2 regions of the Bacillus sp. F9_6S_D1_P_5 genome follow, and region 2 is predicted to be linked to the other one. Evidence: riboswitches for the same ligand, from Rfam matches in the RefSeq annotation. Region 2 holds a riboswitch; the other holds the start of a gene.

Region 1 (12,447 bases), on a different contig from region 2:
GAACGTTCTCACCGCGATCCATGTATGAACCACCTCTCTCAACTTTTATTGCTACAGTACTTACTTATTGTTATAAAACATTTCATATGTGATTAGTATGAATATTATTGTATAAAATTTCTATTTTATAGCCATTTCCACATTCACACAGTGAATATATTACATGAAAATATTATTCATTATAAACTAAAAAACGTACGTCAATATGAAATTCCGTTTTGTTTTTATGTAAGTTTTGTACTGTAAGGTCATTTAAACACAGCTATTTATATAACGTAAAGAAGTATTTTCATTCCCTTTATTTTCAAGCTTTATTGTCCTTATTCCAAAATATAATCCTCTTCACTTTTCCAATTGAAATATCCATATATCACAACAAAAACCTCTACTTATTTACATATACAAAAATTATATCAATATATTTTTTAGACTCATATGCAATTATGCATAGTGTATACACAAAAAGGATAGCTTCACTTTCATGAAGCTATCCTTAAAAAATCTTCTTACTTTTTCAAATGATATGGAACTGTCGTAATAACTACATTTCTTTTATAGAGTAAATACGCACGAATGAGTAAACTAGACTGATTATGAAGAATGTTATGCCAACCTTTTTTCGGAATGAACTGTGGTATAACTACAGTAACTCGGTAATTTGATTCACTCGCTTTATATTGCACTGTATCAATAAACTTTGTCAGCGGTTGAAGAATACTTCTATAATGAGAATGCAATGTAACAAGTCTTACTTCAGGTTGCCACTTCTTCCATTTCTCTTCAAATTTCTTCTCTTCTTCTCTGTCAAAAGCAACATATACAGCGATAACTTGATCTGCAGAAAGAGACTTCGCATAGTTCAACGAATTTTCTACCACATGTGTCATACCAGCCACAGGAACGACAATTACATTTCCTTCAATCGGAACAATTCTCTCACAAGTTTTTAAACTTAATTGATCGCCTACTGCATCATAATGCTTCTTAATTCGGTGGAACAGGAATATGATTGCAGGTAAGAATATAAGGATCGACCAAACTTGTGCGAATTTAGTTAAAAAGAACATACTCATTACGATAAAACTAATGACTGCTCCAATTAAATTGACCGTTAATCTCAAAGCCCATCCTTCAGGTTTTTCACGAAGCCATTTTAATACCATACCCGTTTGAGAAAGGGTAAACGGAATAAATACACCTACTGCGTATAACGGAATTAAATGTTCCGTTTGTCCTTGGAAAGCTACAATTAAAATAATCGATGCGATTCCAAGTATAATAATTCCGTTTGAGTATCCTAGGCGGTCTCCTCTAATCATAAACATTCTCGGTATAAATTTGTCTTTTGCAAGGTTAACTGCTAATAGTGGAAATGCAGAATAACCTGTATTAGCAGCAAGAATTAATATTAAAGCAGTTGTACCTTGTATGAAATAGTACATGAAATTACGTCCAAAAGTTTGTTCAGCAATTTGTGAAACAACCGTTACTTCCTTACTTGGATTAATTCCGTAATAATAAGCTAAAAAGACAATTCCTGAAAATAAAACGGCAAGTAATGCACCCATTGCGAGCAATGTTTTCGCTGCATTGTTTGGTGCAGGATCTTTAAAGTTTGGAATTGCGTTAGAGATCGCCTCAACACCTGTTAAAGCTGAACTACCCGATGCAAATGCTCGTAGCAGTAAGAACAAACTAATTCCTGCAACTGGTGTTCCAATTGACGTGTGTAATGTCGGTGAAACTTGACCAGTTATAATATTATAAATACCTACACCAATTAATATAAATAGTGCTAGAACAAATAAATAAACAGGATATGCTAAAACGGAAGCCGATTCCGTTACCCCTCTTAAATTTAAAATAGTAATAAATATAACAAATATAATCGCAATGATTACATTATGTGCATGTAAACTAGGAAAAGCTGATGTAAGCGCATCTGTACCTGCTGATACACTTACTGCAACAGTTAAAATATAATCGACTAATAAAGACCCTCCAGCTATTAACCCTGGATTCATCCCTAAATTTTCTTTTGATACAACATACGCTCCTCCGCCGTGCGGATAAGCGTAAATAATTTGTCGATAAGATAAAATAAGAGCAGTTAATAACACTAATACCCCAACAGCTATCGGAATGGAATACCAATATGCTATTGCCCCAAGACCTGCTAATGCAATTAATATTTGCTCTGGTCCGTATGCAACCGATGACAATGCGTCAGAAGATAAAATAGCTAACGCCTTCGTTTTATTAAGCTTTTGCTCTCCAAGCTCAGTTGATTTTAACGGCCTTCCAATTAAAAACTTTTTGATAGATGAAACCACTGCTGTCCACTCTCCAATAATTTTGTACGAACTTTTCTGCTAGTTACAGCGGATAAACGATTTCTTCAGAAAACAAAAAATGTCTACAAGCCATAACGAAATAGACTTGTAGACATTATATTTTTTGTCGCACAAGCTCCACCTTCCTTCTCAATATAACGCTTACGAGGTTAGCTGTCGGATTCGGGCCTATGAGTAGCCCTACCTTTTTCAAGGATTCACCCCATTGGATTAAGAACTAATCCATAAGAACGGGTCCCCCGCACCATGCGGTTTCAGCGATTTAGAAAATTGAAACTGTGGATTATAATACTCCTTTATTTTCAAAATGTAAACAAAAATTTCGAAAAAGAAAAAATTTAAAATGATTGCGCATAATCCGCCGGTAAATATACATAATGAATACTAAAAAATCGATAAAGGAGACCTACATGTCTAAAGAAAAGAAGCCTATTTTTTCCGATTCCTATTTAGATGCATTAGCAAATGAAATTAATCAATTATACGGTAAACGTGAACAGGAAATAAATTTGACAGATAGAACGAAAAGAAATAAATAATTTGTCATAAAAAAGAAAGCAATACACTTATATATTGCTTTCTTTTTTATTTTTTCATACATCCAATTCTATTGCTGATTTGTTAAAGGTCATTTCTTCATACACCTTTAAATTTTGATATACCGCACCCAATAACGGTGCTTCCATAGAAAATTGTTCTGCTACATCTAGTAAGTATCCTTGTAAGTGCTCACCTTCAATTGCAGAACCTTTTTCCATATCACGCTGCATCGATGACTTCATATTATACGAAATTTTATCAATTGTTTTCATATGTTCCTGGGCAATATCTTCCTTAATTGGTGCTCCTATAAATCTCATGATTTGCACGCACTCTTCAAATAAGTTTTGGATAAAATTGCGGCCACCTTCGCTTTCACGAATCGGTCCTATCGGTGCACGCATTAATGTTGTCACACCTGACATTGCAGTAATAAATAAATATTTATGCCACATATCTTGCGTAATATTTTCACTTAAAACAAAACTAGATTTCGTACCTGCAAATGCTTTAGCAATATGCTGTATTCTCTCTGAATCTTGAGACTTCATTTCTCCAAATACAAGTCTGTTAGCAGCACTCGTTTGTACAATCTCTCCTTGATCGTTTAACGTCGTCTCAATAAAGCATAAACCGCCGATCACTTTCTCTTCACCAAATTCTTTTTGTAATAGTGATACATGAGCAACACCATTTAGTAATGGAATAATTACAGTATTTTCACCTACAAACGGCTTCAAATCTTGAATTGCATCGTTTAAGTGATACGCTTTTGTTGAAAATAGAATAACATCAAACGGAGAAGTTCTATCTTCTTTCGTTATTAATTTCGGTTGGAAGGAAAAATCCCCGTTAACACTACGAATAACAAGTCCCTTTTCCTCTAATTGCTGTTTTCTTTTGCTACGAACAAGAAACGTAACATCTTCTCCTTTTTCGACTAATCGGCCACCAAAAAAGCCTCCGACACCACCAGCTCCTAATACTAAAATACGCATACAAGATCCCCCTTTTCAACATACAATTTTATAACATTTAGTATACATAACATTATACATGTCCCCTACTAAATAAGCTGAATTTTCATTCTTAATCAAGTATAAAACAATGGTTATTTTCAAATGAATTTGGGCATGTTGTTTTTATAGCATATATGGAAAGGAAACAATGTAAATGGAGGCAATACAAACAATCGAGGAAAAAGATGTAGCAACAGCCATATTTCAATTTATATTCCCATTTTCTTTTAAAACTGGATATGAACAAAATATGTTCCCTTTCTTACAGAAAAATGATTTTCGCCCTTTTCGACTCGATCATCTTGAAAATGAAAATACATACTACGGAAAGTTTCAAGTTTCACATCAAAATATGGAAGCATACTACCTTTCATTTACAAATAAAATACTATTTCCTCACTCAGAACATCAAAAAGGATTACAACGCTATTCTAAAGACCTTAACTTAACTGGACATTTAACAACAAATTTGATTTCCGTTCCATTCAAGATTCATTCTATTGACGTAACACTTTGTCCTTATGAGCTTGGCTTCTTAACAATTCGGACAGAAGTAGAAACCGCTCTAAACATGACATTATCAGAAGCAATCGAATTCGCCGCCCGCTTCCGTGTACTTGAAACTAAAAATGATACAAACGAGACTATTTGTATCGAATGTAATGGAAAAAAGTATTCCCAAGTGGAAAGATTCATTTTTGGTTATTTATTTCATGGCGTAACAGATTTCTTTGAGAAGAAGAGATTAAGAAGCTCTTACTTTCAAACCTTTCCATTCTTTGAAGACCAAAGAATGTACGTTCAAACTTTATTATCTATAAAAGAAGCAATGGAACTGAATGAAGTGGATGTTTATCGTACTTCCAGTCTTTCCGGGTTAACAAGTGATGGTAAGGCATATGTGAGTGCAAATAATCTGCCTTATATTCATGATTATTTAAAACAACACGCTTACCAAAGATGGGCTCCGAATCGCTATTTCATAATGGAAGAACATATATTCACATGTGTAACAAATGAAGGAGAACGCGAATTTACTAAACTTGCGAGTCAAATGTATGGGGAGTTTTATTACGCTTTATTATTAAATCTATTTCATAAAATTGTTTTATTAAAAATGGCAAATGCTTATGCTGAATTAAACATTGAACAAGATACAAATGAAATAGAGAAATTAATTTATTCAATCAATTCGTTTACGGCGAATTACTTTTCTTTAGAGCTAGTATCCCAGTCACAAAGTGAAGATATTTTCTTTCGCTTAAGAAAGCTTTTTAACATCGAAATACTATACTCAAATGCAAAACAAAATCTTGATAGTTTGTTTAAATATCAAGAAAACGTCGCCTCTAAAAAAGATAGCCTTTTATTATTAATTTTAACGCTCTACTCTGTAGTAGGCCAAATGTTAGGGTTTACTATGATTGATCTGTTAAGAAACACCGATTCAAACAAAATATCATCGCCACTTGAATTTTTCGCACTTTTAATAGCAATTAGCGGCATCGTCATTTCACTTATTTTAGGTGCGCAAAGTTTATACCAATGGAGTCTACAACATAAACGAAGAAAAGCATGGGTAAAACAAACTGTACTTTCTGCTGTGAAAGAGAAAGATGATGAGAAGTAAAGAAGGTTATTTTCAAATTATAAATATGTAGTATACGTTTCAGTAAATGAAATTTTTATCGGCGCAACTCGAAATATATCAGCGATTTTTAAGATATATCGACTTACCGACAAAAACTGACAAAAAACACATCATAAAAAAGTACTCCAAACTGAAATTTGGAGTACTTTTTTATTACAATAATCTAGCTTACTTCCCTGCTTCGATTTTCTCTAATGCGGCAGCTACTTGTTCTTCTGTTAATTCATGTTGTATTACGTAGCGGTTACGTGGGCTTACACGACATTCATGAGAACATGCACGTAAATATTTCGCTTCGTTTTCTTCAGAACATAAAATTTTCTTATTACATTCTGGATTTGAACAGTTTACATAGCGCTCACAAGGTTCACCTGAGAAGTGGTCTTTACCAACGATAACATGTTCTTTTTGGTTTACTGGTACAGCGATACGCTCATCGAATACGTAACATTGTCCATCCCAAAGCTCACCTTGTACTTCTGGGTCTTTACCGTACGTTACAATACCGCCGTGAAGCTGGCTTACATCTTCGTAACCTTCACGAACTAACCAACCAGAGAACTTCTCACAACGAATTCCGCCAGTACAGTATGTTAAAATCTTTTTACCTTCAAGCGTTTCTTTGTTTTCTCTAATCCAATCTGGCAATTCACGGAATGATTCAATATCAGGTTTGATCGCGCCTTTGAAGTGACCTAGATCAAATTCATAATCATTTCGTGCATCAATAATAACTGTGTCTTCTTGTTTCATTGCCTCATAAAAATCTTTTGGCTCTAAATATTTACCAGTAATCTCTTTTGGATTAATGTCATCTTCTAGACGAAGTGTAACTAACTCTGGACGAGGACGTACGTGCATTTTCTTGAATGCATGCCCCTCTTCTTCATCTATTTTAAATACGATACCGTCAAAACGTGGATCGTTATTCATCGCTTCCATGTATTTCTCTGTTTGTTCTACAGTACCAGAACAAGTTCCGTTAATACCTTCTTTTGCAACAAGAATTCTACCTTTTAATTCAAGTGAATTACAAAATGCTAAATGCTCTGCCGCAAATTCTTCTGGGTTTTCAATTGTTGTGTACATGTAATATAGTAATACTCTATATGGTTTTGTAGTTGCCAATGTATTTCTACCACCTATCTAATTTTTAAAATCATGTATAAGTTAACGTTCATATCAAAACATATATAATAAGAAAATGAATCCCATTTTCTTTTCTTTATACTATTTTCTATCAGTTAACAAAAATAAAAAACAAGATTACACACCAAAACACTATGGTTATGTTGTAATCCCAATATATTATATATCATACAAATGCAATTCCATCAATTAATATGCTATATTATCGGCTTTATGTTCACATAAATTTCAAAAATAGTCCTTTAATTTATTATCTTCCCCCTTATCTAGAAACCATAAACTTCCAAAAGTTCTTCACATCGTCACACCATTCATTGCATAAAGGCATATAATTTGCACTAAGGAAACATTTGTGTTCAAATAAAAATATCATCTAATACATTTAAATGTATTGAAATAAAAAATAAGAATACTTACAATAATTTCATCAAGTTAACATTTCAAAGGGGAAAACGACTATGAATAAAGATATATCAAAAGATGAACAAGTCCCTTCTCAAAGTACAACTGTTCAATCAGCGCATTTAGCATTAAGCGGACAAACGAAAGGTTTAAAAAGACTATTACCCTTTTTAGGTCCTGCTTTCATCGCTTCAGTCGCTTATATTGATCCTGGCAATTTCGCGACAAATATTGCCGCTGGATCACAATATGGATATTTATTACTTTGGGTAATTCTCGCTTCTAATTTAATGGCTGTATTAATCCAAACTTTATCAGCTAAATTAGGAATCGCGACAGGCAGAAACCTTCCTGAAATAGCTCGAGAGAACTTTCCAAAACCTGTTTCCATCGGCTTATGGATACAAGGTGAACTCGTTATTATGGCTACTGATTTAGCTGAATTTATCGGGGCAGCACTCGGATTGTATTTATTATTTGGAATTCCGATGCTACCTGCCGCTTTAATTACAGCAGTCGGATCATTTATTATTCTTGAGTTTCAACGCAGAGGATTTCGTCCATTAGAAGCTATCATAACAGGAATGATTTTCATCGTTGTTATCGCTTTTGGTGTACAAGTCTTTTATGCAAAACCGGAATTAAGTCCTCTACTTTCAGGGCTCTTCATTCCAAAATTCCAAGGTGTAGACAGTATATTACTTGCAGCAGGAATTTTAGGTGCGACAGTTATGCCACACGCAATCTATTTACATTCCGCCTTAACGCAGCGCCGCGTAGTCGGAACAAATGATGAACAAAAGAAAAAGATTTTCCGCTTCGAGTTTATTGATATTATTATTGCAATGGTTATCGCTGGAGCAATCAACGCAAGTATGTTAATAGTAGCAGCTGCACTATTCTTTAAAAACGGCTTGCATGTCGAAGATCTTGATGTTGCTTTTAACCAGTTCAGTACTTTAGTCGGTCCTGTATCAGCTGCTTTATTTGGAATTGGGCTCTTATCAGCAGGACTATCTAGCTCTTCTGTCGGTACAATGTCAGGTGATATTATTATGCAAGGTTTCATTCGAATGCATATTCCGTTATACTTACGCCGCTTTATTACAATGATTCCACCATTAATAATTATCGCTTTAGGTGTAAATCCAACTTACGCACTAGTCATGAGCCAAGTCGTCTTATCATTCGGTATTGCCTTTGCGTTAGTACCCCTTATTATGTTTACAAGTAGTAAAAAAATTATGGGTGCGCTCGTTAATCACCGCATAACGACCTTTATCGCTTGGATCATTGCTGCACTTGTTATCATTTTAAATATTTTCTTACTGTATCAAACTTTTGTAGGGTAATAAGAAAAGGTATTCCAATAAAACTGGAATACCTTTTTCATTACCACTTATGTATGTACCTCTTTCCGGCATTATCACATCTTTTTCAGTTCGAAAGTACAGTGGTAATCCTTCCGAAAGAAATATGCTCACCTTGGATGGATCCTGTCTTTGATGATGAATATGTAAATGCGGCTCACTTGAACTTCCGGAGTTACCGACTTGGGCAAGAACCTCTCCTTCATTTACATGTTGACCTTCCCTCACTTTAATTGATCCTTTCTTTAAATGGGCCAGAACCATAAATGTCCCTGATTCATCTAGTCGTAAATAAATATGATTCCCCGCCATTGACTGAAAATCATCCTCTCCTGGAACTACATCTTTTTCATCATTATTGATAGATACAACTGTTCCAGAAGCTGGTGCCATTACTTCCGCTCCATATATTCCATAATCCTCTAACTTACTACTTTTCACTTCAGCAGGCGGAATAAGAATATCATATGCCCAGCGTTCATTTGGTTTTATAACATGATAGTTCGTTTCTAATCGATCACCACCCCATCCCACTAATGCTCGTTCATTCAAAGGAAAGCGAACTACTGCTTTAGGATTCATAGAATGTACATCTGCTGGATAAGCAAGTCCCCCTATGTTAGCAAACCACCCTAAAGGCCAAGCTCCAATTATAGAGAAAAGAACGATGAAGAGTAGCGCTCTATCTATTCGCTTTCTGAAAATCCCTTTCCACACAAATAGTAAAACTGATCCTATCAAAATAAAGAGTGATACTATGCTAAAGGCTTGTATACTCCACCAAAAAATGACTGATATAACACCATGGGCTAAATAAACTACACTCCAACTTATAATTAAAAATGCAACTAAAATTATTAATACATATTTCTTCCACATGTTGTATCCTCACTCTCATATCTTTGTTCTACATAATACGAAGTAAAAATTACGACATATAAAAGAAATACTTACGACTTTCTTACAATTCTTTATAACGCGGTAAAGCGATAGTGAAAACAGTTTCTTTCTCGTTACTGCGCACAGTGATATCCCCTTTATGAAGCTCTGCTATACTTCTCGCTATTGCAAGTCCCATTCCTTTTCCACCCGTATGAGAGCTACGTGATTTTTCACCACGATAAAACTTCTCAAAAACGTAAGGAAGGTTCTCATTCGGAATGCATTGCCCAAAATTTTTAATTTCTATTTCAACATTCATGTCTCTTTTAGAAATTTGAACCAAAATCTGTTTTCCGTCTTTCCCGTACATAATACTATTACTAATTACATTTCCGAACAGCCTCACCATAAGCGCTACATCCATTTCCACATGTAACTCCTTATCACCATTAATACAAAAGCTCATATCGGCATCATCTAGTTGTGGTACAAAATCAATCATGATTTGTTCAATGAACGCTTTCATATTTACTACACTTTTATGTAATTCAATCTCTCTATAATTTATTTGACAATATTCTAATAAATCATCTACTTGATTTTTTAATTCATAACTTTTTCGCTTTAATATACTTACATACTGTTCACATTCTTCTCTATTTGAATGAAGCTGATTTCCTAACAGGTCCGCGTAACCGATTAGAGATGTTACAGGTGTTCGTAAGTCATGAGAAATATTGCTAATCATTTCATTTTTCGTTTCCTGTGATTTTTTTTCATTTTCGATAGACTCTTTTAAACTTTTAGCCATTCTATTAACATTCGCTGCTAATTCACCAATCTCGTCATTTTTTGAAATAGGTATATGTATTTCCAAATTACCACTACTTATTTGCTTCACACTCTTGTTAATTTCAGATAATCTTTTCATCATTGTTTTTGTCATGAATGCAAAGTATATTGTAGTAAAAGTTAAAAAAGCTATTACATATAAAAATGAATATTTTTTCTCTAATTCGGTAACTTGACCATATATATTTCCAATTAATATTTGAAACGCTATTATACTTACAGTTGCTAACAAAATGCTACATATGAATGCGATAAAAAACTTAGCTCTAATGCCTTGTAATGATTTAATCTTCAATTTTATATCCGACTCCCCAAACATTTTGAATAAACTTCGGCTCTTTTGGATTCTCTTCAATTTTATTTCTTAATCTTGCAATATGAACCATTACTGTATTATTACTTTCATAGGCCCTTTCTTTCCAAACGCTCTCATATATTTCTTCAATAGTAAATACACGATTCCTTGCAGCGGCCATTAAGTACAAAATATCATATTCAGTCCTCGTAAGATTGATTGTTTCTCCATATAACATTACAGTTCTAGACACTTCATCTATTTCTAAACCTCTAATGTTTATTTTCTTTTCTATTTCTTGGACAGCATTTTGATTGAAATATGTATACCTTCTTAATTGAGCTTTCACTCTCGCTATAAATTCAATTGTGCTGAACGGCTTCACAATATAATCATCTGCTCCAGTACTAAATCCTATTACCTTATCTACATCCGATGATTTCGCGCTTAAAAACATAATTGGTAAACTATGTTTCTCTCTAATCCTTCTACACAATTCTATTCCATCCATTTGTGGCATCATAATATCCAAAATAGCAAGTTGAATTCTGTTATTATTTATTATTTCTAAAGCCTCTTCTCCATTATGAGCACTAAAAACTTTAAAACCTTCTTGCATTAAATTTACGTTCACAAATCGAACAATATCTTGATCATCATCTACAATTAAAATTGAATTTTTCTCCATATACAAACCTCTTTTTGAAATATATTCCACAATCAATTTTATCATACATTAAAACCATACTTCCTCTTGAATAATCTTTATTTTCAGACTAAATTATATAATAACAACACATTCTAGTTTCAGAAGAAATGGAGTGAAAGCATGTTTCCTATATTGAAAACCGACCGACTAATTTTACGAGAACTTACAGAAGAAGATGCACCGGGTATACTACAATGCTTTTCTAATACTGACGTACTGCGTTATTATGGCCAAAAACCATTACAGGATCTTGATCAAGTAAGACAAATTATTCATAACTTTAAGCTGAGTTACAATGCAAGAAGCGGTATAAAGTGGGGAATTGAATTAAAAGGCAAGAAAGAACTCATTGGAACAATCGGGTTTCATGATTGGTCTTCTGAGCATAAACGAGCAAATTTAAGTTATGCCTTCCTCCCTGAACACTGGGGAAAAGGATATGCGACTGAAGCGGTTTCTGAAGTTATATCATACGGTTTCCAAACAATTCACTTAAAACGAATCGGGGCGATTGTATTTCTTGAAAACGAAGCTTCAAATAAAGTGCTATTAAATTTAGGGTTTGAAAAAGAAGGAGTTCTTAAAAATTATATGTATCAAGATGATATCCCCTATGACACGAACTATTATTCTTTATTAAAATGAGTTTAATAGAAATTATGCGTAAAAACTCGTTTCAGCATAATAAATCAAGATAGTGGATTTTTAACGAAAGATGGGAAACCGAGCGTTTTTCATTTCTTAGATCATCATGCGACTGATGCGAAGTACAATAAATTATATAATCTAAAAAAGGGGCATGAGCATATTCTTACTCATTTCCCTTTTTTACGTTCTTTTTCTGTTTTCTTAATGCTTTTGGAATGTATACACAGAAAGGTTCACTTTCCATGTAATCTCCCGTTATTGCATATGCTCTAGAACGAGATCCCCCACAAATATATCGAAACTCACAAACACCACACTTTCCTTTATAATTGTCAGGATTACGAAGGTTTTGAAAAACAGGGGAGTTTCGATAGATTTCAGCTAGCGATGTTGTTCTAATATTCCCAGTTTTAATCGGCAATAACCCACTTGGATATACATCTCCAATATGAGAAATAAATACAAAACCGTTCCCATCATTCACCCCTTTTGGAGCACGCCCAAGCCCATCAATTCGCCCCGTTGTTCCATTCATCAATACATCCTGATATTGAATGACCTGATTTTCCTTTTTAT
Region 2 (12,447 bases):
TTATCGGTGATTTATTTGAAGGAAAAGAACGCGGAGAAGCAATGAGCCTGTATCAAATGTTACTTGCGCTCGCTCCTGCGATTGGCCCTCTCATAGGTGGTTATCTCAGCAGTATAAATGGCCACGTATCCGTATTTCTCTTTTTATCTATACTTGGCATTCTCTTATTAATGATAAACATTTCACTACTTCCAGAAACAAAAACAACTGTAATTAAACAACCGCAAGCAAAAAAGAATTACTGGTTTATCTTAAAAAATAAAACTGGATTTTCTATTACTCTTATTGGCTTTATTCAATTTTGTATTTACTTTTGCTTCCTCGTTTTTTTACCGAGCATTTTAACAAATTTATTTCACTTAACTGCAAGTAAAATTGGTCTTATATTTGTACCAATGTCCCTTTCTATTATGTTAGGAAGTTATTGCTACAAACTTTTGCAAAAACGCCTCGCAACAAAGCAAGCTTTATTCATTACTAGTTTCTTCAATATTATATGTGTCACTTTATTCTCTTTTACATATAACATCAATATCCCATTCATCATTACCGTTACATCTTTATACGGTTTTAGTATGGGACTTTCTATGCCAACTCACACTACTTTATTAACAGAAGAATTCGTACAAGAGCGTGCAACTGCTATCGGTATGTACAACTTCATCCGCTATCTCGGTATGGGCACAGGGCCACTTGTAGGTGGATTTCTATTATTTAATCAAAATTACTTTTGGATTTTCTTCCTAGGTGCAATTACATTTCTATTTATCATTTTATGCGCAATGAAAATGATACGTTTTCAAGCTGTACAAAAAGCAGAATAGAGACCTACAAATGGTCTCTATTCTAAACTCTTTGATCCGCAACGATATGAATATCAATATACTTCGTTTCTCTCATAATTTCATTTACAATTGAACCTTTTCGTATTTCTTCCCAACGTGTTCTTGCCGATTGCCCGAGTAAAATTTGCGTTACTTGTAGTCTTTTCGCGATTTCAATAATAACATCCGCTGGCTTTCTTCCTTTCGCCTCTTCTAAAACAAAACTTGCATCAAATTGATTCGTTAGCGACTTCCACTCTTCAATCGTTTGCTTTTTCCCTACTGAAAGAGAATCTATATTTTCCCTTTCTACATTTAATACATACAATTCAGCGTTTAACCGATCAGCCATACGCCATCCCCTTCTTATCAACTTCTCCGCTGTTGAACTGTATTGTACACAAACGAGAATTTTTTCTTTCACACCAATCGGCTCTATCACTGTTTGGCTAATTTTCTCGTCCATATCATCGGCAACCTCACGAAGTGATAATTCTCTGAGTGCCCCTAAATTATTAAGCGTAAAGAAATTTTGTAAGCTTTGCTGAATTTTTTCTTCTTTATATATTTTCCCGTCTATTAATCTCTTCCTTAATACTTCCGGCGTTGCATCAACGAGCTGAATTTCGTTTGCTTTTTGTAAAATAAAATCTGGAATACGTTCTCGCACTTTGACATTCGTAATTTGAGCTACAATGTCATGTACGCTTTCTAAATGTTGAATATTAAACGCTGATAAGACGGATATACCGGCATCTAACAATTCCTGCACATCCATATAACGTTTCTTATTTTTAGATCCAGGAATGTTGCTATGTGCAAGTTCATCCACTACAACGACCTGTGGTGCACGTTTTATAATTCCTTCCACATCGAGTTCATAAAATACTTTCCCTTTATAATCTATTTCTTTCAAAGGAACTTTTTCTAAATCAGCAATTGCGTCTTCTGTCTCTTTTCTTCCGTGCGTTTCAATTAAACCAATTACAATATCCGTACCATCCTTTTTCATCTCTCTAGCATCAAGTAGCATTTTGTAACTTTTTCCTACTCCTGGAGCCGCTCCCACATATAGCTTTAACTTCCCGCGGTTTTGCTGACGAATATATTCTAAATACTCTTCTGGTGTTCGCCTTTGAAAAGTTGGTTTATAATCATCCGCATACAAAACATTCACAACCCTTCTTTCGAAACAACGCTACCTCAATCCGTTAGATTGAGGTAGCACTGTTACTATTTCAGTAGTTTCTGTAATTCCAAATTTAACTTTAAAACGTTCACACGATCTTCTCCAAATAAACCAAGTGCCGCACCTTCCGTTTGATCTTTAATCAATTGCTCTAGCGTTTCTTTCGGAATTTTCGTTAATTTAGAGATGCGATCCACCTGTACAGAAGCGGCCTGTGGGCTAATATCAGGATCTAACCCTGAACCTGAATTTGTCACTAAATCGATTGGCACTTCTGTAACTGGTACGGCCCGGTTTTGTTTCTTCCACTCTTCAATACTTTTCTCTACTCGTTTCTCTAAATCTGGATTAGACGGTGCATAGTTATTTGAACCAGATGCTTCTGCTTTATATTCAATACTAGAAACACGCCCATGAAAATAACGTGGATCTGTGAAATTTTGACCGATTAATTTAGAACCAATCACTTCATTTTTATCATTATATATTAGACTTCCATCCGCGTTATCCTTCATTACTGCCTGTGCAATACCAGTAACAATAAGTGGATATACAAGTCCGCACAACACTAAAAATGTAAAAGTAATCCGGATAATTGGTGATAGTATACTTTGTTTCTTCGCCATCTTTTTCCCCTCTTCCTTATATAAACAAGCCGACAATTATATCAATTACTTTAATTCCAATGAACGGTACAATCACTCCGCCAAGTCCATAAATAAGTAAGTTTCGGCCAAGTAGTGCATTCGAACTCATCGGTTTATATGCGATACCTTTCATCGCCAATGGAATAAGTAACGGAATAATAACAGCGTTAAATATTAATGCTGATAAAATCGCTGACAGTGGTGATGTTAATTTCATAATGTTTAATGCTTCCATTTGCGGAATCGCAAGTGTAAACATGGCTGGAATGATTGCAAAATATTTCGCGATATCATTCGCAATACTAAACGTCGTTAACGCACCGCGTGTCATTAACAATTGCTTACCGATTCCTACAACCTCAATAATTTTTGTCGGGTTCGAATCTAAATCAATCATATTCGCTGCTTCTTTCGCAGCTGTCGTCCCACTATTCATCGCTAATCCAACGTCTGCCTGCGCTAGTGCCGGAGCATCATTTGTACCATCACCTGTCATCGCTACAAGTTTCCCTTTATCTTGCTCTGCTTTAATAACCGCAATTTTATCTTCTGGCTTACACTCAGCAACGAATTCATCTACTCCTGCTTCTTTTGCAATGGTTGCTGCTGTCAATGGGTTATCACCCGTACACATAACCGTTTTAATCCCCATTTGGCGTAATTGTTCAAAACGTTCACGCATACCAGGTTTTACTGTATCCTTTAAATAAATTAAACCGTAAATACGATTATTCACTGCAACTACAAGTGGTGTTCCACCCTCTTTGGAAATGAAATCTGCTTTTTGATTTACATCTTTCGGAATCGTTCCGCCTTGTGACCTAACCCATTCAATCACGCTACCTACAGCACCTTTTCTCACTTTCGTTCCGTCTTGTAAATCGACACCACTCATTCTCGTTTCTGCTTTAAATGGAACAAATTCACCTTGTTCTGCAAGTGCTCTATCATATGATAAAGATTTCGTTTTTACATATTCAATAACAGATCGGCCTTCTGGTGTTTCATCTAAAACAGAACTAATTGCTGCCCATTTTCCTACTTGCTCAATCGTTTCATTCCCTACAGGAAGCAGTGTATGAGCCATTCGGTTTCCGAAAGTAATCGTACCTGTTTTATCTAAAATAATTGTATTAATATCACCCGCAGCTTCTACTGCTTTCCCTGACATTGCTAACACGTTAAACTTTGTCACTCGGTCCATCCCGGCAATACCAATTGCTGATAACAACCCACCAATTGTCGTTGGAATTAAACAAACTAACAACGCAACAAGTACAGCTGTATCAATTTGAAATCCTAAATAGTTTGTAAAAATCGGCAACGTCACAACGACGATTAAGAAAATAAGAGTTAAGCTCGTTAATACTGTATTTAAAGCAATCTCATTCGGCGTTTTTTGACGAGCAGCCCCTTCTACTAACGAAATCATTTTATCAATAAATGATTCACCAGGATTACTCGTAATAACAATCGTAATCTCATCACTAACGACCATCGTACCACCTGTTACGGAACAAAAATCACCGCCCGCTTCTTTTATAACAGGAGCGGATTCCCCTGTAATCGCAGATTCATCAACAGACGCTAACCCTTTTATAACTTCCCCATCACTTGGAATCATTTCTCCTTGTTTTACAATAACAACGTCACCTTTTCTCAAATCAGTTGCTGAAACTTGAACAATGTCTCCATTTTCTTTTACAACATTTGCAAACACATCTTTCTTCGATTGTTTTAAAGAATCGGCTTGCGCTTTCCCACGCCCTTCCGCTAACGCTTCTGCAAAATTAGCAAATAAAACTGTAAATAAGAGAATGAGAGAAACTGTTATATTAAACCATCCTGGTACACTACTAGAATGGCTTGGAAGAAACGATAAAATGAACGTAATGATAAATCCAATTTCTACAACAAACATAATCGGATTCTTTATCATGACTTTCGGATTCAATTTCGCAAAGGATTGTTTTATCGCATGTTTCACGATATCACGGTCCATCGTTTTCGCTTGTCTAACTTCATCTTCTACAGCATGTATTTGTGACTCATTTACTCTTTTTTCTTTTACTACTACCGGTCTCATCATTTACCCTCCATTACTTCAATGTAAGAAATTCTGCAATTGGACCAAGTACTAACATCGGGAAAAATGTTAATGCACCGACAATTACAATCGTTCCGATAAAAATACCACCAAATAAACTATTATCCGTACGGAATGTCCCGACTGTTTCTGGTACTACCGTCTTCTCTTTCAATGAAGCTGCAACAGCTAGCATCGTAATTAAACTGAAATAGCGCCCTAAAAACATAACTAAACCAGTTGTAATATTCCAAAACGGTGTATTATCTGCTAACCCTTCAAATCCAGATCCATTATTCGCAGCTGACGATGTATATTCATATACCACTTGCGTCAAACCGTGGAAACCAGAATGGGAAATGGCATCCGTTCCTAAACTTGTTGAAAGAGCTAATGCCGAAAATCCTAAAATGAGCAATGGATGAAATAGTATCGTTACCGCAATTAATTTCATTTCCTTACCTTCAATTTTCTTACCTAAAAACTCTGGTGTCCGCCCAACCATCAATCCAGATATAAAGACTGCGATAATCGCATACATAATAATGTTCACAAATCCTGCTCCAACGCCGCCGTATACTGTATTTAACATCATATTTACAAGTGGTACTAACCCGCCAATTGGTGTTAACGTATCATGCATCGTATTCACAGCTCCTGTTTCCGCAGCTGTCGTTACTGTCGCATAAAGGGAAGAAAATACTGTTCCAAATCGCACTTCTTTTCCTTCCGTACTTCCTTGTACATGCTGTATACCCATTCCATTTAACGCTGGATTCCCATGTAATTCAGATGTCGTAATCGTTATAAACCCTAGTAAAAACACCATGAATAGTGATACGAAAAGGATGCGACCTTGTTTTTTATTTCCTACCATTCGTCCGTACGTAAACGGAAGTGCTGTTGGCAATAACATCATAAGCATCATTTGCAAAATATTACTCATTTGCCCTGGATTTTCAAAAGGATGTGTAGAGTTTGCTCCGAAAAATCCACCCCCGTTATTTCCGAGTTCCTTAATGGCTACGAATGATGCAACAGGCCCGCGTAAAATACTTTGCTTCGCGCCATCAATCGTTTGCGCCGTAACTGCCCCGTCTAACGTTTGTGGTACACCAAGTGCGACAAAGACTAGTGCCGCCATAAATGCGATAGGAAGAAACACTCTCGTCAATGCTCTCGTAAAATCAACGAAAAAGTTACCAAGTTCTTTTCCAGCAAGTCCCCTTATAAACGCCATTACAAGTGCTAACGTCGTTGCCGGTGCTGCAAACATTAAAAATGTAATTCCAATTAATTGTGATAAATAAGATAAGCCATTTTCACCGCTATAATGCTGTAAGTTTGTATCGGCCATAAAACTAATTGCTGTATTAAAAGCGAGCGTAGGCTCCATTCCTTCAATGTGTACTGGATTTAATGGCAATACTCCTTGTAGTCTGAAAATGAAATATACGACAACAATCATAAATCCATTTAATAAAACTAATGATAGTGCGTACTGTTTCCACGTTTGATTGTATTCTTTTACACCCGTAATTTTAAAAATAAGTTTTTCAAAAGGCTCGAATACTTTATCTAGCTTTTTACTCCCTTGAAAGGCTTTCTCTAAATAAATTCCCGTTGGCTTTGCCACAAGAATAAACAACAGCATTGTAATAACAACTGCGACCCAGATCATAATGAATGACTCCCCCTAATTAAAACTTTTCCGGATTTAATAAGGCATACACTAAGTACACCGTAATTGCTGCAACAATAACCGATAAGGCAATCGTCATGATTGCTTCCCTTCTTTCACAACTTTATCTGACCAACTTGCAAGACTTGCCATCGATGCGACTAACACAACAAAAATCCCGATCATTATAACATCTAACATAGCTATCCCTCATTTCAAATTGTTAAAATTTACCATCAAAATATTAAAAAAGAACACTGAGCTCTACTCAGTGTTCAAAAAATGAACAACAAAAAGTAAACCTCCTCTCTAAACGCTTACGAGGTTAGCTGTCGGATTCGGGCCTAAAGAGTAGCCCTACTTTCAAAACTGAAAGATTCACCCCAAGTGACGATGCACAAAATTGGTTCCCCCGCTCCATTTCTGGAACTCAGCGATTTTAGGTTTTTTTGGAAATTTTATGAATGATTTATGAGAGTAAATATACTCCTCTATATTTCACTTGTAAAGAGTCAAATTACTGAAAATAAGAAAATATCTATCTGTTTAAACGCTTACATTATGTATTATTAATATCCTTTCATCTATTTTCTTGTCTTTTCTTTCTTTTTCGTAGAAATGACCTGTTAAACACGAAATAAAAAGAGCGAATGACATGAAGTGCATAGCTTGTTGCACTTCGCATTCGCTCTTTTTTCACTCACTATTTATTTCCCTCGTAAAAAAGCACGTAAATTTCTCCCGCGAATATAAACTTGTGACAATTCTGCATGTAATTGCTCATATTCGATAACATCTGTTTTTAAATATAAAGCGTCTTTCGATGGCAATATGATATAGGGCCTTGGAAAAATAGGATCGAGCACCACCAATTCTTGAACTCGCTCTACCGATACCGCCCAACGATTCGCTATATCTCCTAGTAACAACACCTTCATCTTCTTTTCCCCCGCCCTATTCAAAAAATAAAAAAGATATATTATCACAATTTGTAAACACGACAAATGCAGCTCCAATTGTTTCATAGAGCCTCGCTGGATATCGTTTATTCCTTGTAACAACAGTAATAGGTGCTTGAAAAGAAAAGCGAATGTGTTCTGTGAAGAAGCTAACGATTGGAAGCTCATCCCCTAGTAAAATCACCTTCTTAATACACTCACAAATACTAGTAAAATCTTGCTCCTTACTACAACTATACGTCCAATCAAATCCACAATTCCTCACTTCGGCCGCTATCTCTTCATTTGCTGTGAAAATAATTAACTCATGTTGATATGCTACTAAATCTATTAAACTATTTACCTTGCTTTCTTCTCCAACACAAATAAGTGTTAATTCCATGTACCTCATCCTCCTTAGCATAAAAGAACTCAAACGTAGATTGATATTCCCCTATACTAATCAGATTGATGAAGTGATGTATCCATCGTGGCACCGTCCTCTCTCAAGACGCTTACGAAGTTAGCTGTCGGATTCGGACTTTGAGAGTAGCCCTACTTTCAAAATTGAAAGATTCACCCCGAGTGACACTGCACAAATTGGTTCCTCCGCTCCATATAATTGGACTCAGCGTATTACAAAAAATATATTCTGGCTGATATATTACTCCTGTATTTGGAAAAAGTAAACAAAAAAAAGCCAGTTACAAAACTGACTTTTCTACTATTCATGCTTATGCTTTATTCAATTTGTATGCAAAATGATTCGTCGGTCCATGACCACTACCAATATGCAACGGCTCTTCAATTGCTATACTAATAAATCGTTTTGCCTCTTGAACTACCTCTTCCATCGAGTATCCTTTCGCAAGGCCAGCTGTAACTGCTGACGCAAATGTACAGCCGCTTCCGTGTGTTTGCTTTGAAGGAATTCGCTCACTTCTAAATTCAATAAACTTTTCTCCATCAAAAAGTAAATCAATTACTTCATTACCTTGATATTCTGCATGTCCGCCCTTCATAAGTACATATTTCGCACCTAATTCATGCAGTACTTTTGCAGCTTCTTTACTATCTTCAACGTTATGAATTTCCAGCCCAGTTAACACTTCTGCTTCTGGAACATTCGGTGTGATAACAGTTGCTACTGGTAATAAATATTCTTTTAATGCTTGTACTGCTTCTTGTTGTAATAATGATGCACCGCCCTTAGCAATCATAACAGGGTCTAGTACAATATTATTCCAGCCAAATTTATTAATATGTTCTGCTACAATTTGAATAATTTCGCTACTAAATAACATTCCTAGTTTCACAGCATCTGGTGTTAAATCCGTACCAATTGAATTCAACTGTTCCGTAATACCTTCTAACGGAACTGGATATACCCCTTGAACGCCAAGCGTGTTTTGAGCAGTAATTGCCGTAATAGCCGTCATCCCGTACACACCAAGCTCTTGGAATGTTTTTAAATCTGCTTGAATACCGGCACCGCCGCCACTATCAGATCCTGCAATTGTTAAAGCTTTATTTACTTTCATCCCACTCATCCTTTTCTATCCAAAATAGCGATGATAAATTGTTTTTGCTTCGCTTATATCTTTCGTTCCATGTACAAGTACACGACCATCTTTAAAAGCAACTAATCTCTTTTCTTCCACAGAAAATGATAATAAATATGGATTTACATTTAAATCATTCACACGATCATCCAGCAGCTTTTTGTACCTCTCAAAATCCATTTCCTCTTTATGAGGTGGTCTAATTTGAACTGTATTTCTCCCGCATAAAACTGCTGTTTTCGATGTGTTTTCTTTATTTAAATACGGATACAATGCATTCTCTCCGCACGAAGGACAATTGTGTTTACGAAGCTTTTGCACATTCATACATGAATATTCATTCTTCCATACATCAAATGACACAAGTCCATCTCGCATTGATTCGTAATCTTCCACTAACAATTTAAGAGCTTCTGTAACTTGATGAGAAACGACGAGAGATACAGCAGGTGATATAATCCCCGCTGTATCACATGTCGCCCCGCCAAGCGGAATCGATTGTAGTAAACATGATAAACATGGCGTTTTACTAGGAAGAATTGTGTAAGAAAGGCCGTAACTTCCTACACATGCTCCGTAAATCCATGGAATAGAATATTTTTGTGCTATATCATTTACGATAAAACGTGTTTCGAAATTATCAGTTGCATCAATAATTACATTAACGTTTGTAACAAGTTCTTCTAACTCCTCAGCTGTTACATCTTGAACGAGAGCTTCTACTCTTACTTCATGATTAATTTCTTCTAGACGTTTTTTTGCCGCTACAGCCTTCGGAAGATTATTTTCCACATCACTCTCTGCATACAATTGCTGCCTTTGTAAATTACTCCAATCGACATAATCCCGGTCAACAATCGTTACTGCGCCTACACCAGCTCTTACAAACATCTCTGCATTTGCACTACCTAATGCACCTGCACCGATAATGAGCACATGCTTTTCTCTTATCTTTCGTTGTCCTTCTTCTCCAATTGGAGAAAATAGTTCTTGGCGAGAATATCGATTATTCAACTACGCTCATTCCTTCTAAAGGACTACTTGCTGTTGCACAACGTTTACGTGCAATACGACCTGCCTCAAATCCTAAACGGCCTGCCTCAATACCTAATTTCATTGCCTTTGCCATTTTAATAGGATCTTTTGCTCCTGACACAGCAGTATTTAATAACACACCATCGGCTCCTAATTCCATCGCAAATGCTGCATCGGCTGGACTACCAATACCAGCGTCAACAATAACTGGTACTGTCGCTTGTTCAATAATGAAGCTTAAATTTAACGGATTTACAATACCAAGCCCTGATCCAATCGGTGATGCTCCTGGCATAATTGCATGCACACCTAGTTCTTGTAATTTACGTGCTAATACAACATCATCAGATGTATATGGAAGTACGATGAATCCTTCTTCTAGTAACATTTCAGATGCTCTCAATGTTTCTACCGGATCAGGTAATAACGTTCTATCATCACCTATAACTTCTACTTTAATCATGTCGCAAAGCCCTGAAGCTTTTGCTAATTTTGCAATACGAACAGCTTCTTCAGCATTTTTTGCTCCAGCTGTATTCGGTAATAACGTATATTTTTTCACATCAAGTTTCTCTAATAAATTAGGCTGCTTTGCATCGAATATATCCATACGACGTACTGCGAACGTTAAAACTTCAGCCTCAGATACATCAATTGCCTTTTGCTGTACATCAAAATCAGGGAATTTTCCTGTTCCTAATAAAAGTCTAGAATGAAATGAAAATGGTCCAATGTTTAACATAATCAACCGCCTCCTACGAAAGTTACAATCTCAATTTGGTCTCCATCAAAAACAGATGTATCTGTATGATCATCTTTTTGTAAAATATCTTTATTACGCTCTACTACAACAATTCTGTTTTCTAACTCTAAATGTGTAAGTAGCTCAGCTACTGTTTTTACACTCTCTGGCACTTCAATTTGATTACCATTAATTTTTAAATTCAAACTTCCATCCCCTTTCTAAACTGTTTTAGAAAGCAATGAATCTAGCAAGTGATTCTTCTGCTTTCCTTCTATTAAATCCGCCATATACTGACCAGAAACAGGACTTAATAAAATACCGTTTCGATAATGGCCCGTACAAGCATATAAACCTTTTATTTCTTCATGCTCTCCCATATAAGGAGCTTCGTGATTCGATTGTGGTCTTAACCCTGCCCATGCGCTTTCCCACTCTGCTTCTTTTAAAGCTGGCAATATCGTATAAGCACGCTCTAATATAGAAGTAATACTTTCCGGTTGCACAGTTTTATGAAACGTATGAGGCTTCATCGTTGCTCCAATTACGTAACGTCCGCCGCGCTTTGGTGCAATGTAAAATCTTTCTTGAAAAATAGGAGCCTTTAAAAGTGGTTTTCTACTTCTTACCGCTACTACTTCTCCTTTAACTGGATATGTACCCCATTCGTGGTGAAAATAACCTAGTAACTTTGTACTCCATGAGCCACCCGCAATAACCACTTTTTCGCATGTGATACTACCTTCGCTTGTCACAATTCCAGTCACTTTATTATTTTCAATACAAATATGAAACACTTCTGTCTGTTCATATATATCAGCGCCCGAAAATGATGCAGAATGTGCGAATGCTTTCGTAAGCTCTGGTGCAATAACATGGCCATCTTTTGGATAATATACAGCTCCTATAATTGACTCAGAAAGAAATGGCTCTTTCTCTCGTAAATGATCTCCCGTTAGAAAGTAAGAATCTTCACCTGTTTTCTGCTGCCAATCCATAATGTGAAGAATTCTTTCCTTCTCCTCTTCATTTTGAGCAATGCGGTAAATGCCTTTTTCTTCATATCCAATATCGATGCCTGTTTTTTCACGTAAAACTTCTGCAAGTTGTGGAAATATAGCACGGCTTTCTCTAGCAAGTTCAAATAGCGGGTCATATTCATCCCATTCTGCCTGAACCCCAAGTAAACCAGCGGCTGCTTTCGAGGCTTCCGATGCAATCTGTTGCTTCTCTACAATCGCTACTTTATGTCCTCTTTCTGCTAGAAAATGTGCAACTGAACTACCAATTACACCACCGCCAATTATCGCTACATCATACTTCTTACACATGTTTTTCCGCCCACTTTCTTATTGATTCCTTATAAGACTTCGCTTTGTTATACGGGTTACTACTACTTATAATCCCAGACATAACAGCAATACCACTGACGCCGTTAGTAAGAACATCCCCGGTGTTTTCCGTGGTGATTCCTCCAATTGCTGTAATCGGTATAGATAAACACTTTGCAATGTTTGAAATTTCTTCAAGCCCTCTCGCTGGTACACCTTTTTTGCAATCTGTCGGAAATACATGACCATAGACGAGTGAATCCGCTCCATTCTTAAATGCATCAATCGCCTCTTCTAAAGAATGCACAGAATAACCGACATGCAAATAAGAAAACTTTTCTTTCACTGACCTTACATCTGCGCTTCGATATCCTAGCTGCACGCGCGGAACGTTTAATAAAATAGCAATATC

Evidence for each region. Region 2 has a riboswitch for cyclic di-AMP ahead of ACUXEY_RS16950 (hypothetical protein). Riboswitches for the same ligand answer to the same signal wherever they lie in the genome.
Region 1: it holds a riboswitch for cyclic di-AMP, as region 2 does, so the genes downstream of both, ACUXEY_RS10780 (APC family permease) here and ACUXEY_RS16950 (hypothetical protein) in region 2, are expected to answer to the same signal.

What each region holds. Positions count from the first base shown of each region.
Region 1 is NZ_JBTREW010000007.1:105,789-118,235, reverse strand. It holds gene ACUXEY_RS10780 (APC family permease) at 507-2,333, opposite strand; cyclic di-AMP (ydaO/yuaA leader) riboswitch at 2,478-2,624, opposite strand; gene ACUXEY_RS10775 (hypothetical protein) at 2,765-2,893, shown strand; gene panE (2-dehydropantoate 2-reductase) at 2,948-3,892, opposite strand; gene ACUXEY_RS10765 (hypothetical protein) at 4,068-5,543, shown strand; gene trhO (oxygen-dependent tRNA uridine(34) hydroxylase TrhO) at 5,733-6,692, opposite strand; gene ACUXEY_RS10755 (Nramp family divalent metal transporter) at 7,172-8,467, shown strand; gene ACUXEY_RS10750 (M23 family metallopeptidase) at 8,441-9,364, opposite strand; gene ACUXEY_RS10745 (sensor histidine kinase) at 9,447-10,514, opposite strand; gene ACUXEY_RS10740 (response regulator transcription factor) at 10,504-11,202, opposite strand; gene ACUXEY_RS10735 (GNAT family N-acetyltransferase) at 11,344-11,868, shown strand; gene ACUXEY_RS10730 (TIGR04053 family radical SAM/SPASM domain-containing protein) at 12,035-12,447, opposite strand, start outside.
Region 2 is NZ_JBTREW010000013.1:9,861-22,307, reverse strand. It holds gene ACUXEY_RS16990 (MFS transporter) at 1-824, shown strand, start outside; gene kdpDN (KdpD-like non-kinase potassium sensor) at 847-2,001, opposite strand; gene kdpC (K(+)-transporting ATPase subunit C) at 2,058-2,639, opposite strand; gene kdpB (potassium-transporting ATPase subunit KdpB) at 2,656-4,746, opposite strand; gene kdpA (potassium-transporting ATPase subunit KdpA) at 4,760-6,427, opposite strand; gene kdpF (K(+)-transporting ATPase subunit F) at 6,447-6,527, opposite strand; gene ACUXEY_RS16960 (SipW-dependent-type signal peptide-containing protein) at 6,524-6,628, opposite strand; cyclic di-AMP (ydaO/yuaA leader) riboswitch at 6,728-6,873, opposite strand; gene ACUXEY_RS16955 (hypothetical protein) at 7,135-7,365, opposite strand; gene ACUXEY_RS16950 (hypothetical protein) at 7,382-7,768, opposite strand; cyclic di-AMP (ydaO/yuaA leader) riboswitch at 7,862-8,009, opposite strand; gene thiD (bifunctional hydroxymethylpyrimidine kinase/phosphomethylpyrimidine kinase) at 8,100-8,906, opposite strand; gene ACUXEY_RS16940 (thiazole biosynthesis adenylyltransferase ThiF) at 8,922-9,941, opposite strand; gene thiG (thiazole synthase) at 9,934-10,704, opposite strand; gene thiS (sulfur carrier protein ThiS) at 10,707-10,910, opposite strand; gene thiO (glycine oxidase ThiO) at 10,926-12,035, opposite strand; gene tenI (thiazole tautomerase TenI) at 12,028-12,447, opposite strand, start outside.